DNA from 3 places in the Bacillus sp. SH7-1 genome. Region 2 is predicted to be linked to each of the others. Evidence: riboswitches for the same ligand, from Rfam matches in the RefSeq annotation. Region 2 holds a riboswitch; each other region holds the start of a gene.

Region 1 (6,517 bases), on a different contig from region 2:
TGGCTCACACAATAACGCCCTTGCAATAGCAATCCGTTGTCGTTGTCCTCCGCTAAATTCGTGCGGGTAGCGATCAATATATCGTCTATCTAACCCAACACGCTCTAGCGCATCACCCGCGACTTTATCTTTCAATCCTTTATCGCCAAGTCCGAATGAAATATATCCTTCTGTTACGCTATCGCGTACTTTCCAGCGCGGATTTAATGCTGCTGTGGAATCTTGAAAAATAAACTGTACTTTCTGTAAGAAATCACGCTTATGAGCTGCATTCAACTTGTGAACGACTTGACCGTTATAATCAATTTCACCAGACGTTGGGCTCTCGATCCCAGCTATGAGCTTACCAAGTGTTGTTTTTCCAGAACCACTCTCTCCAATAATGCCAAGTGTTGTTCCTTTTGGGATAGAAAGTGATATATCTTTTAACGCTGCAATTTCTTTATTTTTACTTCCATACGTTTTCGTTACTTGCTTTACGGTAATTAAATCTGTCGTCATGAGGCATTCACCTTCTCTTTTGATTTCGCTTCGTTATGCTCAAGAACATGCTGCCAGCAATGTGAGCTATGCTCCCCAGAATATTTTGTTCTCTCTGGAAAACGATGAATACATTCTTTGATTGCTACCGGGCAACGATTTACAAAAGGACAACCAAAGCTATTTAACGTCTCAATGGAAGGTGTCGTTCCTTCGATTGCACGTAATACTTTTTCGGTATCATCCATATTCGGAATTGCTTGTAATAAGCTTTTTGTGTATGGATGTTTAGGAGAACCTATTACTTCCTGTATCGTTCCTTTTTCAACGACACGCCCTCCGTACATAACAACTACTCGGTCAGCTACTTCACGTACAAGTGCCAAATCATGTGTAATTAATAAAATACTCGTATTTTGTTTTTCTTTTCTTTCTTTTAATAGCCCCATAATTTGTTTCTGAATCGTTACATCTAATGCCGTTGTAGGTTCATCTGCAATAACAAGCTTTGGATGACAAGCAAACGCAATCGCTAAACAAATACGCTGTCTCATACCGCCGCTTAATTGATGTGGGTACTGTTCAAAGCGTTTCTCTGCTTCATGTATCCCTAAATCATTTAATAAGTTAATTGCAATTTTTTTTGCCTCTTTTTTCGATTTCTTTTCGTGTTGCAAAATCACCTCTGTAATTTGCCTTCCCACCTTCATCGTCGGATTTAAAGATGAAAGTGGGTCTTGAAAGATAAAAGAAATATCTTTCCCACGAATTTGATTCCATTCTGCTTCCTTTAAATTCGTTAATTCCTTTGATTGGAAAGATACATTTCCATCATCAATGTGAATTGCTTCTTGATTTAAGCCGATAATGGATTGTGCTGTAACACTTTTTCCTGAACCACTTTCTCCTACAAGTGCAACTATTTCACCCTCGTTAATAGAAAAGGAAACATGCTTCACAATTGCTTGCTTACTGGTCTCTTTTTCAACGGCTAACGTTACGTTTTCTAAAGATAAGAGCTGTCCCATGTTTTTTCTCCTTTCGATTCCGTTTTACGATTTTCGGATCAATTGCATCTTGCAAACCATCACCAATTGCATTAAATGCGAACATGATGAGTGCAATCATGATTGCCGGGAAGAATAGCTGCCACCATTCCCCACTTAGTAATGTCCCAAGTGCATCGTTCGTCATCGTCCCCCAACTCGCTGCTGGTGATTGCACTCCAAGACCAATGAAGCTTAAAAATGATTCTGAGAAAATAGCCGCTGGAATTGTAAATGACAAATTCACGATAATAATGCCTGTTAAGTTTGGAATTAAATGTCCATATATAATTTTCATATGCGATGTACCTAATCGCTCCGCTGCAATAACAAACTCTCTTTGTTTTAAAGACAAGACTTGAGCTCGAATGAGACGAGCCATTCCAATCCACCCTGTTAATGCAAGGGCGATAATGATGGTAAAAAGACCTGGTTTCATAACGATTAATAGTAAAATAACAATTAACAAATACGGGATACCGTATAACACTTCGATTCCTCGTATAATCCACTCATCAATTAATGTCCCAAGGCGATTGCGCCCTCTCACATATCCACTAAATCCACCGATCAGTACACCTAGCCCTATATCAAGAACTGCTGCTACCAATCCAACTGTTAGCGAAATTTTCCCGCCAGCCCATGTACGTGCCCATATGTCTCTACCTAAATCATCTGTTCCGAACCAATGTTCACTACTAGGCGGTAAGTTTGTTGCCTCTTTTACTTGCTCACTCGCAGTAAATGGCGTTAAACTTTCACCAATAAGCGAGAATACAATAATGAGTAATAACGTCACTGACCCTAAAACTGCGATTGGATTCGATACAAACTTACGAAGTACTTCCTTTTTTCGGCTAATCGTTTGCTGATCTTTATTTATCGTTAATTCTTTTTTCTCTTCATTCGTTAATAACTGTTTATTAATTTCATAAGCTCCCATTTAAATATCCCCCCTCCTTACGTAATAGAACGAATACGCGGATCAACAATACGATGAATAATATCTGTAATGAAAATACAAGAAATTAATAATGCACTATAGAAAATCGTTGTTCCCATAATCACTGGATAATCTCGGTTAAAAATACTGTCTACAAAATATTTTCCCAGACCAGGAATTGAAAAAATCTTTTCAATAACGAAAGTACCTGTTAACAATCCCGCCATTAATGGTCCAACAAATGTAAGTACTGGAACAATTGCATTTCGAAGAGCGTGCCTTATAATGATTTTTTTAATTGGTATACCTTTCGCTCTTGCTAATTTAATATAATCACTCTGCAATACTTCGATCATATTAGAACGAACAAATCTTGTAATAACCGCGATTGGTCCTAATGCCAATGCGAAAGATGGTAATACTGTATGTTCAAATGTACCCCAAGAGGCTACTGGTAAGAGCTCGAATTGAATAGCGAATACTTGTATAAATAGTGGTGCTAAAATAAAACTCGGAATAGAAATACCGAGGATGGCAAGTAAACTTACACCGTAATCAATTACCTTCCCATGATAGAGAGCAGCAAATGTACCTGCAGCAATTCCGACTAGCAATGAAATAACAAGTGCTTGTAAACCAATAATTGCTGATGGACCAAAACCAGTTGTTATAATTTCTGATACACCTTGCCCGGTTGATTGAACAGATTCACCAAAATCAAAATGAACTACGCCGTCTAAATAAGCAACATATTGATTCCATAACGGTTCATCAAGGTGATACTTCGCTCTCATGTTTTGGATCACTTCTTCAGGAAAGATTTTTGCATCTGATGAAAATGGATCCCCCGGAATAATATGCATAATTAGAAATGTCACTGTCGTAATAACCCATAGCGTGAACACCATAACTGATAATTTTTTAATTACATACACTTCAATAACCCCCCTAAACACATGTATTTACTCAGTTTTATTAACGTACTTTTTCCATTACTCCCTTTTCTCTTTTTAGAATACAAAAAGCCTTGATCTTAAAAAATAAGATCAAGGCTTAATAAACAAAGCCCATCACTTATCTTTCAAGACTTGCTTGCTGGAATTAGCACGGTGTTCCTATTACAGAACCCGCTGCTGAGGTGTCATAGGGCCAGTCCCTCTACCTCTCTGGATAAGTAAATTGCTATATTATTATTTGGTTCAAATTGTATATTTCGAATTATAATTCTGAAAAAATGAAAAGTCAATCAAATTGGATATATTTAGAAAAATCAGTTTTTAATACTTTTATTTATCTATGTCGTATTTCGCCTATAATAAAAAAAGATATGAAAGGAGCTATAAGATGGACCCCCTACTTCTAGCTACTATAGGATTACCCTTAACAATCGTTATACTTGTCATCATCGGCTTCTACAAACTCTTCATCAAAAAGAAAAGCATCACCTCTTTTTACACACCCTTTGATAATATTACTGGACAAACTATTTCCGAATTTCACGAAGAACAAAAGGTATTAGTATCCGAGGATGAAGACGGCGATGGTAAGAAGAAAAAATAACCTTGCACAGGCAAGGTTATTTTTTCGTTTCTGCTTGAAAACGTTTATAGTATGTCGATGCTGTTGCAAAGTTAATTTCTATATCACGAATCAACGATGAATCTTCTTCTTTAGCTAACTTCTGTAATTTTTTCATTGCTTGTTCCGATTCATCTAAGAAACCAGCATATACCTCATGTTCTTGCTCTTTCGACTTTGGAACACGAATTTCTTTACGTATATGATCAATATCTTCTAACATGCTAGTCGTTACCTTTTGCACATCTTCTTTATATGTAGCATTCGTTATTTCCTTACCGCCCTTTTCTTTTGCCACTTCAAATAACTGCAGTGCTTTATTAATTTCTTTATTCATCTTTACATCGTATTTTTCATGTACTGCAAGATATTCTTTCATCTCTTCTGTTTGTTCAGTAGATTGCTCTACCTTTTCTTTCGGTTCTTTCGTATCTTTATTTCCATTACACCCTGCTAGAAGGAGCATACTTCCCATTACAGCAATACCCAAAACCTTCTTCATCTCTTCTTCTCCTTTTATCTACAGCTATTACTTATAGTTTCTTTTATCTCCACTTGTTATTATACCGAGAACATCCTACTTTTTACACTTAAGACGACATCGTAACATATATACCAACATGTTTGTCACAGTATCGTCACTTTATACAAATAACTTTTGCACTGCTTTACTACAGCACCTTACAAAAATGTAAGCACACATAAAGAACAAACCATGCTAGACTTACATATGCATAAAGCAAGCATATGTAAGTTTTTAAGGAGAATCATCTATGTACAACACAATGCCTTTTATGGGAGAAGATATTCGTGTCCTCATTCGCGAAAAATCACTTCATATTGAAAATACAGAGAGCCTTCGCCGCGTATTAAAAAAGAAACATGCTCCATTTAAGTTAGCCCAATATTTAAAACAACAACATACAAATCAATTTTATACTGTGCTAAATATATCGGATAAATCATTAACAATCGAAATCATCGGTCACGTCTACATTGGAAACTTTGCAGATATCTTAAAAGAAATCCCACGCATACCGAAGATTGCTCCTATTATCGTTAAAAAAGCGTATAAAATTACCGATCATACCGATATTATCGACTGCGGTGAAAAAGAAGTCGATAGTAATCGCTGGGTGTGGGATAAACTTGCTGTTTTATATGATACGATCATGAATAATATGTATGAGGTATTTCAAAGAAATGAAAAAAAGAACTGATTCAAATATTACCTTTGAATCAGTTCTTTTTTGTTAAGCCTCTAAATTTTGTCTTTGTTGCAGTTCAAACTGCTTTTCACTTCTTCTGGCCATAAATAAATAGCATAGTACCGCACCAATTTCACAAAGAGCTATTACAACACCCATCGGTAATGCGGTGTTACTTCCACCAATACCTACTAGCGGTGCAACAAGCGCTCCTGAAATGAACTGTAATAAGCCTAATAAAGCTGATGCTGTTCCTGCAGCTTGTTTTTGATTTCTCATCGCTAATGAGAACCCAGTTGTTGAGACAACCCCAACACTTGATACGACAAGGAATAACGAGCATAAAACACCAATTAACCCTATTCCTAGTAAGATTGTCAGTAGTAAAGATAAACCACCAACAGCTGCAATAATAATACCAGCAACAAATAATGTCTTCTCATTCACTTTCCCCGCTAAACGACCCGTAACCTGACTAGCAATAATAATACCAATACCGTTGATTGCAAAGAATAAACTAAATTGCTGTGGTGATGCCCCGTATATATTTTGCAATACAAATGGTGATCCCGAAATGTAAGCGAACATTGCCGCTGTTACTAATCCTTGTGACAATGCATATCCCATAAACAAACGATCTTTTAGGAGTTTTCCGTACGTCGCTAACGTCCCTGACAAACCACCTGTTTCTCTTTCTTCAGGAGGTAATGTTTCACGTAATACGAAAGTAGCTGATATTAACATGAATACACTAATTGCTCCAAGAACGATGAAAACACCGCGCCATGTTGTAAACTGCAATAATTGTCCCCCAATAATCGGTGCCAAAATAGGTGCTGCTCCGTTTACTAACATGAGCAGTGAGAAGAACTTCGTCATTTCAGAACCCGAGTACATATCACGTACCATTGCACGTGATATAACAATCCCGGCTGATCCTGAAGCTCCTTGTAGGAAGCGCAATAACACTAAGGTCCAAATAGATGGCGCAACAGCACAAAGTAAAGAAGAAGCAACATAAATAATAAGAGCAATAATAAGAGGTTTGCGTCTTCCGTAAATATCACTAATTGAGCCAACAAATAATTGTCCTACTGAAAGCCCAAGCAAACAAGCTGTTAATGTAAGCTGTGCTAGAGATGCACCTGTTTGCAAGTCATCCGTTAATTTCGGTAACGAAGGCAAATACATATCAATAGATAATGGCCCAATCGCCGTAAGTGTTCCTAACACAAGAATCATCCATAACCTGTTCATCTTTA
Region 2 (6,517 bases):
CTTCAAAATATATATTGATCGCTACTGTGATGATAAAAATCCCACCAGCTAATATATAACTTTGCATTTCGGTGAATGTAAACATTTTGGTAGGATATTTTACATCTAATATCGTAACAACTCCTATTAAAAACATTGGCGCAATCATGACTAAAAACCACATAGAAAACCATGTTTTTGTAAAGCTTGTTACGAAGGTCATTTTACGAAGTAGAAAATTAGGCCCCATTACAGCTACGATCAATGTAAAGCTATAGCCAATGCACTGAATAAGTGAAATCTGTAGAATTCCGTTATTCACTATTAAGATAGAAGCAATAATCCAAAAAGATACGATATTCATTACTGTAAAACCAATTTGCTTCCACGTTTCTTGTCTATCTCTTTCCATCACTTTTACAAGTTCATTTGCATATTCTTTCGGTGAGCTTCCGAAAATATCTTCTACTCTTTTCCCATCACTTTCACCTTCTATTAAATGAAGTTCTGCGTCTTCGATAAAGCTCTCAATATCGCTTTCTTTCACACCCTTTGCGGTCAAAAATAATCTCATATCTAATAAAAACTTCCGTGCTTCATTTGATAACATTATTTTCTTCTCCCCTTCCCTTCAAGTAGACGTTCCACACTACTTTGCATCGCTTCCCAGCGATCCATAAATTCATCAAGTGCATCTTCACCTTTTTCTGTTAATGTATAATATTTTCGCTTTGGGCCAGATGGAGATTCCTTCATTACACTTGTTATTAATCCTTCCTTTTGCATCCGTATTAATAACGGATAAATACTTCCTTCACTTGCCATGGTAAAGCCATACTTCGCTAGCTTTTCACTCATTTCATAACCGTATATTTCACCTTCAGAAATAATAGCAAGTAAACATCCTTCTAAAATCCCTTTCAGCATTTGACTTGTCGACATAATTCAAATCCTCCCACTATCTTGTTTTACAAGATAGATAAGCGTAAGTATCTTGCTTTACAAAACAGTATAGCAGGGACTATTTTGTAAAGCAAGATAGCTAACAATATTTTTCCAAATGTTTGCAGGAATTTTATTATACCCTCTCTAAATAGAGCAATATGAAAACTTTATTATGAAGGAGTGTTTTTCATCATGGTTACAAATCGAGTTGTTTTTTTAACAGGCGCTGCAAGTGGTATTGGTTATGAAATGGGAAACGCTTTTGCAAAAGAAGGTGCAAAAGTTGTTATTACCGATCGTCTTGAAGAACGTGCAAAAGAAGCTGCTGAACAACTACAAAAAGAAGGCTATCAGGCTATCGGTTTAAAATGTGATGTTACATCTGAAGAAGAAATTACAGCTGCAATTTCTCAAACAGTTGATCATTTCGGTTCATTACATATATTAATTAATAACGCAGGAATGCAACACGTTTCACCAATTGAAGACTTTCCAACCGAAAAGTTCGAACTGCTTATTAAAATTATGCAAATCGCTCCTTTTATCGCAATTAAGCATGTCTTCCCAATCATGAAAAAACAAAAGTATGGCCGAATTATTAATGTCGCTTCCATTAATGGCCTCGTTGGATTTGCAGGAAAATCCGCCTACAATAGTGCCAAACATGGCGTAATTGGATTAACAAAAGTTGCTGCTTTAGAAGGCGCTACGCATGGTATTACTGTAAATGCTCTTTGTCCTGGTTATGTCGATACCCCTCTCGTCCGCAACCAACTACAAGACTTAGCCACGACTCGAAATGTACCACTTGAAAATGTTTTAGAAGAAGTCATTTATCCACTTGTGCCACAAAAACGCTTATTACAAGTACAAGAAATTGCTGATTATGCGATGTTTTTAGCGAGTGAAAAAGCGAAAGGTATAACCGGGCAAGCTGTTGTTATCGATGGTGGTTATACTGCTCAATAAAAATAAAGTTTGCTCACGAAGAGCAAACTTTATTTTTTATCGCGAGGATCGTCATGCTGTAGTAATTGCCGCGGCAACTTTTCTATTGCAACAATTACCCCATCTAATTTATTTTCAATCCGATGGAGTAAATATAATGTTACCACAATTGGAAACCCTACATTACCTATCATCTTAATCCACTCTTCCATCTTTTTCGCCTCCTTTCATTATATAAATAAGAGAAACGAACACATTTAGGCATAAAAAAACAAGCTATTATGTATTAGCTTGTTTTTTCAAACAATGATGCAATTTCTTGCTTATAATTTCCACGTATAATACCTTTCTCAGTAACAATACCTGTAATTAATTCATTCGGTGTTACGTCAAATGCAGGATTATAAACATCAGTTCCAATTGGTACCACCTGTTTCCCAAAAATTTTCGTAACTTCTGTTTCGTCTCTTTCTTCAATAACAATTTCAGAGCCTGTTTGTTTCGTTATATCAAATGTAGATAACGGAGCTGCAACGTAAAATGGAATATTGAAATACTTTGCTAATATAGCTAAATTCATTGTTCCGATTTTATTTGCTGTATCTCCATTTGCAACAATTCGGTCCGCTCCCACAATAATCGCGTTTACTTCTTTCGTTTGAATAGCATGAGCTGCCGTATTATCTGTAATAAGTGTTACATCAATATCTGCCTGTTTTAATTCCCACGTTGTTAAACGTCCGCCTTGTAAAACTGGTCTTGTTTCACACGCATACGCATGTAAACGTATACCTTTTTCTTTCCCAATATAAAACGGTGCTAATGCAGTACCATATTTAGCAGTTGCGATACTACCAGCATTACAAATTGTTAAAATGTTATCACCGTCTTTAAAACATGTTAATGCATGTTCTCCAATACTCCGGCATACCGCTCCATCTTCTTGCTGAATGAGAAGCGCTTCTTCTTCTAATATTTTTTGTGCTTCTTTTATTGTAGTAATTTCTCGAATAGATTCTCTCATACGATCGATTGCCCAAAATAAATTGACTGCTGTCGGGCGTGACGTTCCTAAATAATTACAATCTCTATTAAACTTCTTTTGAAATTCTTCAATATGTACAGTGTTATATTTTTTTGATGCAAGCGCCAAGCCAAATGCAGCTACAATTCCAATTGCAGGAGCTCCTCGTACTTCTAGCATGACAATACTTTTCCATACCTCTTCAATCGTCGTTAATGTTTTATATTCTGTGCTATGCGGCAACTTTGTTTGATTTAATACTGCAATAGCATCCCCTTTCCAACTTACAGACCTCGGAATAGTAACAATTGTGCTCATGCTTTTACCCCTCCAGAAACTGTCTGTTGAAATAGTGTTCGGAACAATTGAATATCAGCACTCTTGGATTCATATTTTATTAGTTCTTTACCTAAGGATAACGCTTTTTTCTTAGCTTGAATTCTCGTTTCTTTATTTGTTATTTCATCTAAATCAGCTACATGCGCTAGGCCAATTGTTCTACGGATAAGCTCACATCCAGCAAATCCAACAGCATCCGTAAAAATATTTTGCAAAATAATTGGTAACCATTGTTTTTCTTTCGTATATGCTTCTACACCTTCTCCAATCCATAACCTCGTAAAAGTTTCTACAAAATAACTCCATGTCTTCTCTATATGGAAAAATAGTACACTTCTCTGTTCTTCTTCTCTAGATAAAGCATTTAATAATAGATTTGCAATAAATTGACCGATGTCAAATCCAAATGGACCATACGTTGCAAATTCTGGATCAATTACTTTCGTTTCAGAAGGTGATGAAAAAATACTACCTGTATGTAAATCCCCATGAATAAGTGCTTCTTTTTTCGTTAAAAACTTATATTTATATTGCGCTACTTTTAGTTTTAAAGTTTTATCACTCCAAAGTTCATCAACAGCCAATTGTAACTCCGGCTCATAATCATTCGTATCGTAATGACCAAACGGATCTGTAAACACCAAATCTTCTGTAATTTTGCAAAGGTCTGGGTTTACAAATGTACCTTCTAGTACCCTTTTCTCTTCTGACTGTAAACCAAAATCTGAAGTATAAAATAAAACATGCGCTAGAAAACGACCGATATGTTGGGATAAAAGTGGATACTCTTCTCCATCTATTAATCCTTTTCTTGTAATTGTTAGTCTTGATAAGTCTTCAATTACTGTTATTGCTAACTCTTCATCATGACTGTGCACTAACGGAACATAATCCGGTATATACTTTGCAAAAATTTGTAATGCCTTGCTTTCAATCGTCGCTCTTTTTATAGACAATGGCCAGCTCTCACCAACCACTTTCGCATATGGCAGTGCCTGTTTTATTATAATAGACTTCTCTCCATCATCTAATTTAAACACATAATTTAAATTTCCATCTCCAATTTCATGACAAACTACATTTGCTTTCTTTTCAAAATAACCGCGTGCTTTCGCATATTGTATAGCTGTTGTTTCAGTTAATGAATAATATCCCATCGTCTTCTCCCCCTTTTTTTAATTCAGAGGTTTTTCTGACGTAGAAAAACCTCTTTCCACTAAGAAAGAGGTTTGAAGTTTATCTTCTCCCCTCTTATCTGCCAGAAAGTTTTACTTTCTGCTGGAATTAGCACCGTGCCTTTTGGCGTAAATAGACGCCCCATTTCACAATGGTATTACGGTCGGTTGCTGGGCTTCATCGGGCCAAATCCCTCCACCTGCTCTTGATAAGAGTTGTATAATTTTTTGAATTTTTAACTTTATGTTGAAGACTATACCAAGAATAAAAATCACTTGTCAACATTTTATTTGTATAATTCTGGACGACGATCTGCAAAAACTGGAATTCCTTTCCGTACTTCTTTAATTTTCTCCAATGTAAGCTCTCCAAATAAAATTGATTCTTCTTCATTCGCTTCTACAACAACTTCGCCCCAAGGGTCGACAATTAAAGAATGACCGGCAAACTCATTATTCGGATCCTTTCCTGCCCTATTACATGCAATAACATAACACTGATTTTCAACTGCTCTTGCTTGCAATAGCAAACGCCAATGTGCTAAACGAACTAATGGCCATTCTGCTACAACAAATAACACTTTTGCACCTTTAGCAGTATGAACGCGCATCCACTCCGGAAAACGAATATCATAACAAATTGTGCCAGCGCACTCTACATCATCTAACTTAAATTCACCTGTACTATTTCCAGCGATTAAATATTTATGCTCATCCATAAGCTGAAATAAATGCACTTTACTATATTCATTGACTAGTTCTCCTTTATTCGTTACAACATACATTGTATTTGTAACACCTTGTTCTGTTTGCTTTGCTATAGAACCACCAACAATATGTACACCATATTGTTTCGACCATTCTATCAACTTTTCTTTCGTTTCCAATCCATCCCTATCTGCAATTTCAGAAAGTCTCGTTAAATCATAACCTGTTGTCCATAGTTCTGGTAAGACGATAACATCTGGTCTTTCCTTCATTGCTTCGCTTATTTTATTCTTAGCATTCTCAATATTTTTTTCTACATCTCCAAAGACAATATCCATTTGAATACATGCGACTTTCATTTTTTCAGCCCCATTCTCATTTTTTTCTTTACAAAATACTGGAAAGATTATATCATTTGTCACTAGAATTGTAACAACTTTCAAAAGAGGTGGAAAGTATGAAATCATTTCAACCTTCTGAGATAGTAACATCATTGCCAACACAATTTTTCGCTTCACTTGTTGCAAAAGTTAACAAAGTCGTAGCAGCTGGTCACGATGTTATTAATCTAGGTCAAGGTAATCCAGATCAACCAACACCGCAGCATATCGTAAAAGCTTTGCAAGATGCTGCAGAAAAGACCGTTCATCATAAATATCCGCCATTTCGCGGACATGAAAGCTTAAAAGAAGCCGTGGCAACATTCTATCAACGTGAATATGATGTAGTAGTAAATCCAAAAACGGAAGTTGCTATATTGTTTGGTGGAAAGGCCGGATTAGTAGAATTACCAGTTTGTTTTACAAACCCTGGTGATACTATTCTCGTTCCAGATCCAGGCTATCCAGATTATTTATCAGGAGTTGCTTTAGCAAAAGCACAATTTGAAATAATGCCGCTTATTGCAGAAAATAATTTTTTACCAGATTATACGAAAATTGATGACTCTATCGCCGAGCGTGCAAAATTAATGTTTTTAAACTATCCAAATAATCCTACAGGTGCTACTGCATCAAAAGATTTTTTTGATGAAACTATTCATTTTGCTAATAAACACAATATATTAGTTGTTCATGATTTTGCTTACGGTGCTATTGGGTTCGATGGTCAAAAGCCTGTTAGTTTCTTACAAGCAGACGGTGCCAAAGATACAGGAATCGAAATTTACACATTATCGAAAACTTTCAATATGGCTGGCTGGCGCATCGCTTTTGCTGTAGGTAATGAAAGTGTGATTGAAACAATTAACTTATTACAAGATCATATGTATGTTAGTATTTTTGGTGCAGTTCAAGATGCTGCCCGCGAAGCACTATTAAGTTCACAGTCTTGCGTAGTAGATCTTGTAAATAGTTACGAATCCCGGAGAAACGCTCTTATTTCAGCTTGTCACTCAATT
Region 3 (6,517 bases), on a different contig from region 2:
ACCAGCGGGAAAAACAGGGACAGCACAGACAGTATACGGTGGAGAAAGTGATATTGGAAGAAATGAAAAAGGTGAGCGAAGAGAATGTTATAATTTAACATTAGCAGGATATGCGCCATATGATAATCCAGAAATAGCATTCTCTGTAGTTGTGCCATGGGTTATTAATGATAAATCTGGTATTAACTCTGATATTGGAAAAGAAATATTAGATGCTTATTTCGAATTGAAAAATAAGTGATTGACTGGAGAAACGATAAAAATAGATAGTTCTAAAGAGGATTAAAACATATGAAATGTTATAGAAACTAGATGCATTTTCATATAGGGATAGATTCAAAATGGGTGATAGTGAGGAATAAAATTATGCTATCAATTATTCACATTTTATAAATTAAATCATATATTGATAGCATAGGACAAGCTGAAAAGCTTTTTCTAACCTCACAGAACACTCCTTATCACGGTTAGGCATCTACTTATGTAGATGCCTTTTTTAATTTATTAACTGACAATTATTTATCAATCTAAAGCAGTAAGTATATTAGGACTATTAGGGGAAGATTGACTGTAATAATTACAGTATGATTAATAAGAGCATTTAAATGTAAGGAGTGAGAAATAAGTGCTAAATATTTTAGTGGTTAACTTTCCGGCAGAGGGACATGTAAATCCTACATTAAGTTTAGTCAAAGCCTTTACTGAACGGGGGGATCACGTACATTATATTACAACAGAACACTTTAAAGGCAGAATTGAAGATTTGGGAGCTACCGTTTATACCCATCCAGATTTATTAAAGGAGATTTCTATTGATACTGAAACTTCATATGGGTTGAATTCTTTCTTTCATGTACATGTTCAAACTTCTTTATATATATTAGAAATTACGAAAAAATTATATGAAAGCATAAATTTTGATTTCGTAATTTATGATATATTTGGTGCTGGAGAGTTAGTAAAGGAGTATTTACAAATTCCAGGTGTAGTTTCTTCTCCTATATTTTTAATTCCTCCAGAAATTTTAGAGACTTTACCTTTTCATCCAAATGCAGAAATACAATTCCAACCCGATGAGCTTTCCGGCCAATTACTATATCAAATGGAACATAAATTTGGCGTAAAGCCTAAAAATAATCTTCAATTTATGCATAATAAGGGAGATATTTCTCTCGTGTACACAAGTCGTTATTTTCAACCTAATAGCGATTCATTCGGAGAAAATAACATTTTTATTGGGCCGAGTATTTCAAAGCGTAAAACAAATGTAGAGTTTCCACTTGAATTGCTTAAAGATAAGAAAGTGATTTACATTTCAATGGGAACACTACTTGAAGGACTCGAACCATTCTTTAATACATGTATTGATGCTTTCTCAGATTTTGATGGGTTAGTTATAATGACAATTGGTGATAGAAATGATCGTTCTAAAATTAAAAAAGCGCCAAATAATTTTATAATTTCTTCATACGTACCCCAATCAGAAATATTAAGTGAAGCAGATGTTTTTATTACACATGGCGGTATGAATAGCGTTCACGATGCCATTTATTTTAATGTCCCATTTGTCATAATTCCACATGATAAAGATCAGCCAATGATAGCACAAAGATTAACTGAGCTTGAAGCAGCACATTGGTTATTGAAAGAACATGTTAATATGCAAACTTTGAAAGAAGCAGTAACAGATGTACTTTCAAATGAAAAGTATAAACATGGTATACGAAAACTTAACGATAGTTTTTTAGAATGTGGGGGTTCCAAAAAAGCAATTGCAGTTATTGAATCTCTTTTAAATAAATAGTGTCAACAATATACAAGCATAGAGGTTCAATCTTTATGCTTGTATATTATTATCCCGCAAACTGCACAGCAGTATTTGCGTGTAAAAAAGCAGTATCAAAAACAGGTACAGTAAGGTCGTTTTGGGAAATAAGCAAAGGAATTTCAGTACATCCTAGTAATATTCCTTCTGCGCCATTTTGAATTAATGATTTTGTAATTTGTAATAGTTTTTCTTTTGATGTTTCTGAAATAATTCCTTTACTTAATTCATTTAAAATAACATGATGAATAAAATTTCTTTCCTCTTTATTTGGGATGATTGTCTCAATGTTATAATTTGCTAGACGTGATTTATAGAAGTCTTGTTCCATCGTTTGTTTCGTACCCAATAGTCCAATACGCTGTATATTCTGTTCTACCATTTCTTTAGCACTTACATCACCAATGTGAAGAAGCGGGATGGATATTGCACTTTCTACTTCTTCAGCAAATAAATGGACCGTATTGGAACACATTAATAAAAATTCAGCTCCAGATTTTTCAACCTTTTTTGCAACTGTGACTAATTCGTTTTTCACTTCTTCATACTGATGATTTTGTAATAAAGTAGTTACCTCATCAAAGTCCATGCTATATAAAACAAGCTTTGCATTTTGATCATATTGAGAGAGTGTAAGTGTATTAATATGTTTATAGTATAACGATGTAGATTCCCAACTTAGTCCACCAATTAAACCAATTACTTTCATCGTACATTCCTCCCGTAACTATTTTGAATTTATTATTTCATAATTCCGATAAGAATACAATGATTTAAATGTACCGTTAAATAAAAAATAAAAATAATTAGAAAAGTATTGAAATTTATACTTCTTAGTGCCATAATACGAATTACAAATTAATACTTATCCAGAGAGGTGGAGGGAACGGCCCTATGAAACCTCAGCAACCCCTATGTACATTTATAGGAAGGTGCTAATTCCGCAGAGAACACGATGTGTTTTTTGGAAGATAAGAGGATTCTTGAACGTGAAAGAAAATGACCTCTTATGTAAGAGGTCATTTTTTGTTGTATAGAAAGGAAGTGTCGATGCATAATTCATTTTCAAAATAAATATAGAGTAATAAAAGTTGACTAATATGAGAGGGGAATTGAAATGAACAAATTATCAACAAAATTAGTAGTAGCAATTGGAATTGGATCGGCTTTATACGGGATATTAGGACTTTGGGGGTTTTCTATTGCACCAAATACATTTATTAAACCTGCATTAGCTATATTAACTGTTTTTGGAGCTTTATTTGGTCCAGTGGCAGGACTATTAATAGGACTTATCGGTCATACCGTAACAGATACAATCGCTGGATGGGGTATTTGGTGGGGGTGGGTTATTAGTTCAGGAATTATCGGCCTTGCAATGGGTCTCATTCAAAAACGAGTTGGCTTTAGTGTGAAAAACGGGACGTATAATAAGGGTGATATTTCTAATTTAGCCATTACTGGGTTAATTGGTATTGTCATTGCAATTATATTTGCTGGGGCATTCGATATTATTGTGATGGGAGAACCGTTTGACAAAATTGTTATACAAGTATTAGGAGCAACAATTGCTGATGTTATTGTGTTTTTAGTTCTTGGATTGCCAATTACAATTGGTTTAGCGAAATCTAATAAGAAACATACACATTTAAAAATTGAAAAGTAGGGATGTTAACATGCAACCAATTATTTCTTTTGAACAATTCAGCTTTCAATATGAACATGCAGCACAGCCTACTGTAAAAGACATTACGTTTCATATATATCCTGGAGAAAAAGTACTAGTTGCTGGACGTAGTGGTTCAGGGAAGTCAACGTTAGCTCATTGTATGAATGGGCTAATCCCATTTTCTTATGAAGGGACTAGTACTGGTACTATTTTAATTGACGGAAAAGATCCGAGGAAAGGAAGTGTTTTTGAACAGAGTAAACAGGTTGGAACAATTTTGCAAGATCAAGATGCACAATTTATTGGTCTTACAGTAGAAGAAGATGTAGCTTTTTATTTAGAAAACGAATGTGTAAATCAAGTTGATATGAAAAAGATTGTTTCGGATTCATTAAAAAAGGTGAAGATGCATACTTTTCATAAACAAAGTCCACATGAATTATCAGGAGGGCAAAAACAAACTGTTTCTCTAGCAGGTCTGTTAACAACAAATGCTGATATATTATTGTTCGATGAACCGTTAGCAAATTTAGATCCGCTAAGCGCCATACATACAATACAACTAATTAAAGATATACATAAACAATATAATAAAACAATTGTAATTATTGAACATCGAATAGAAGAAATGTTAAACCTGGATTTAGATAAAATCATTTTAATTGATGAAGGTGAAATTGTTGCGATTGGGACACCTGAAAAGATTTTAGCGTCAAATATATTACCATCTATAGGCTTAAGAGAACCTATGTATATAGAAGTATTAAAGAGATTACATTTTGATAGTAATAATGACGTAATATACCCACTTGAAAATCTTCATAGGGAAAGTGTTAGTAGCGTAATAAATGAGTGGATGGAGAAGCAAGTTTTTTGTAAAGACACTCCTACAAAAAAAGAATTATTGAAAGTAGAGAACTTGTCATTCTCATATTCTAATAAACAAAAAGTATTAGATAATGTGAATTTCTCTATATATAAAGGGGAAATAGTAGCACTTTTAGGCCATAATGGAGCTGGAAAATCAACATTAGCTCATAGTCTTATAGGGATAAACAAAACAAAGAATGATAGGATTTTAATTGATGGAGTAAATATTAATTCTTGGTCTATTCGTAAACGCGGTGAGGTTATATCTTATGTGATGCAAAATCCTAATCATATGATTACTCAACCTACTGTTATGGAAGAGGTTTCGTTTTCATTAAAATTAAAAAAAATTTCAAAGGAAGAAATTAAGCTTAGAGCGGAAGAAGCGTTAAAAGTTTGTGGTTTGTATCCATTTCGAAATTGGCCAATTCAGGCGTTAAGTTATGGACAAAAAAAGAGATTAACGATTGCATCTGTACTAACAACAAATCCGAAACTTATCATATTAGATGAACCGACAGCGGGACAAGATTATTATCATTATAAACAATTTATGTCGTTTATTAGAAAATTAGCTGCAAAGAGAATATCGTTTATTTTGATCACACACGATATGAATCTCGCATTGGAATATACAGACAGAGCGATAGTTTTACATGAAGGGAAAATTATTGCGAATAATACCGCTTCTATTGTGTTAGGGCATCCAGAAACGTTACAAAGAGCGAATCTAAGGGAAAGTTCATTATTCAAACTAGTTAAATTTAGTGGGATTGCATATCCCGAAAGGTTTATAGAACTTTATTTTGATGTTAAGAGGAGGGAGGAAGGTGTATAGTACATATTTTCATCGCATGGATGGAGCAGTAAAATTGTTGTTATTTATTTTTTGTATGACGCTTACTTTTTTATTTTTTGATTTTCGTGTATTGCTAGTTGTATTTTTGATTGGATGTATCGGACTTTTAGTTGCCAAAATTCCATTTCGTAAAATTTTTATTGTTTTTAGTGTTATATTCACATTTAGTTTATTAAATTCTGTCATGATTTTATTTATTACACCAACCCATGGATCTGAATTAACCGAATCCTATACTTCGTTTGTGCATATTGGGTATGCAACAATTACGTATGAAACATTATTTTATGCAGCTACACTGTCATTAAAATATTTTACTTTATTACCATTCACACTTATTTTTATTTATACGACTGATTCAAGCGAATTCGTGAGTAGCTTAAGTAAATTTCGTATTCATTATAAGATTACATATGCAATAAATATTGCATTACGTTATATACCTGATATTCAGTCCGAATATAAAGTTATTAAACATGCGCAAGAGGCGAGAGGAGTAGCTTTTGAAAAAGGAGAAGCCAGTTTATGGATTCGCATGAAAAACCGTGTCTTAATTTTCTGGCCTTTAATTATTCATTCTCTAGAGAGAATCGATACGGTTTCAAACGCAATGGATTTAAGGGGATTTGGAAAGAAAGATACACGTACGTGGTTTTATACAAAGAAAGCAAAAAGTAGGGATTTCTTTGCTTTCTTTGTAGGTGTTTTTATTTTAATTGCTGCAGTATATTTAAAATTACATGTATTTCAAAACTTTTGGTATCCATTTTAAAGCACTCTCAAATGAGTGCTTTTACTTATTTTTATATAGACATGCTCAAAAAAGGGATATTTACATAATGTATAATACGAACCAGTTAAAATGATCAACTACCTATTAGTTTTCAAACCAAAAGGAGGAGAAAATATGAGTTACGGTGGTTCTTGTGGTTTTGGTGGAGGTTTCGCTTTATTAGTTGTGTTATTTATTTTGTTAATTATCGTTGGATGCAGCTGCTGGGGCGGAGGGTACTAATTTCTAATTAGTCTCCACAAATGTAAACTAAAAAAACATAAAAGATACTTATGTATCGAAACAAATAAAAAAGGAGCAATTATGCTCCTTTTTTATTTGTTCTCATATGAGTTCTGATTACATTTTGGGAATGTAATTGTCAAAGTGGTACCTTTATTAACAACGCTTCGGATTTTTAAACTACCTTGCATCGTTTCAATAATCTTAACAGCAACCATTGTACCTAAACCTGTACCTTTCGTTTTTGTACTAAAATACGGTTCGCCAAATCGATTTATT

The links. Region 2 has a riboswitch for S-adenosylmethionine ahead of mtnK (S-methyl-5-thioribose kinase). Riboswitches for the same ligand answer to the same signal wherever they lie in the genome.
Region 1: it holds a riboswitch for S-adenosylmethionine, as region 2 does, so the genes downstream of both, DN390_RS18600 (ABC transporter permease) here and mtnK (S-methyl-5-thioribose kinase) in region 2, are expected to answer to the same signal.
Region 3: it holds a riboswitch for S-adenosylmethionine, as region 2 does, so the genes downstream of both, DN390_RS30035 (ECF-type riboflavin transporter substrate-binding protein) here and mtnK (S-methyl-5-thioribose kinase) in region 2, are expected to answer to the same signal.

What each region holds. Positions count from the first base shown of each region.
Region 1 is NZ_QNUD01000021.1:66,527-73,043, forward strand. Features, by position in the region: gene DN390_RS18585 (ABC transporter ATP-binding protein) at 1-501, opposite strand, end outside; gene DN390_RS18590 (ABC transporter ATP-binding protein) at 498-1,508, opposite strand; gene DN390_RS18595 (ABC transporter permease) at 1,465-2,469, opposite strand; gene DN390_RS18600 (ABC transporter permease) at 2,487-3,404, opposite strand; SAM riboswitch class I at 3,541-3,646, opposite strand; gene DN390_RS18605 (DUF3951 domain-containing protein) at 3,814-4,029, shown strand; gene DN390_RS18610 (hypothetical protein) at 4,046-4,549, opposite strand; gene DN390_RS18615 (hypothetical protein) at 4,821-5,267, shown strand; gene DN390_RS18620 (multidrug effflux MFS transporter) at 5,301-6,512, opposite strand.
Region 2 is NZ_QNUD01000009.1:338,561-345,077, forward strand. Features, by position in the region: gene DN390_RS10695 (DUF1129 domain-containing protein) at 1-589, opposite strand, end outside; gene DN390_RS10700 (PadR family transcriptional regulator) at 589-921, opposite strand; gene DN390_RS10705 (3-hydroxybutyrate dehydrogenase) at 1,117-1,893, shown strand; gene DN390_RS10710 (YvrJ family protein) at 1,923-2,084, opposite strand; gene mtnA (S-methyl-5-thioribose-1-phosphate isomerase) at 2,159-3,214, opposite strand; gene mtnK (S-methyl-5-thioribose kinase) at 3,211-4,392, opposite strand; SAM riboswitch class I at 4,484-4,626, opposite strand; gene DN390_RS10725 (carbon-nitrogen family hydrolase) at 4,698-5,561, opposite strand; gene DN390_RS10730 (pyridoxal phosphate-dependent aminotransferase) at 5,576-6,517, shown strand, end outside.
Region 3 is NZ_QNUD01000067.1:2,127-8,643, reverse strand. Features, by position in the region: gene DN390_RS30050 (peptidoglycan D,D-transpeptidase FtsI family protein) at 1-241, shown strand, start outside; gene DN390_RS30045 (macrolide family glycosyltransferase) at 626-1,804, shown strand; gene DN390_RS30040 (aspartate/glutamate racemase family protein) at 1,854-2,534, opposite strand; SAM riboswitch class I at 2,688-2,803, shown strand; gene DN390_RS30035 (ECF-type riboflavin transporter substrate-binding protein) at 2,943-3,491, shown strand; gene DN390_RS30030 (ABC transporter ATP-binding protein) at 3,502-5,202, shown strand; gene DN390_RS30025 (energy-coupling factor transporter transmembrane component T family protein) at 5,195-5,995, shown strand; gene DN390_RS30020 (YjcZ family sporulation protein) at 6,131-6,238, shown strand; gene DN390_RS30015 (sensor histidine kinase) at 6,331-6,517, opposite strand, start outside.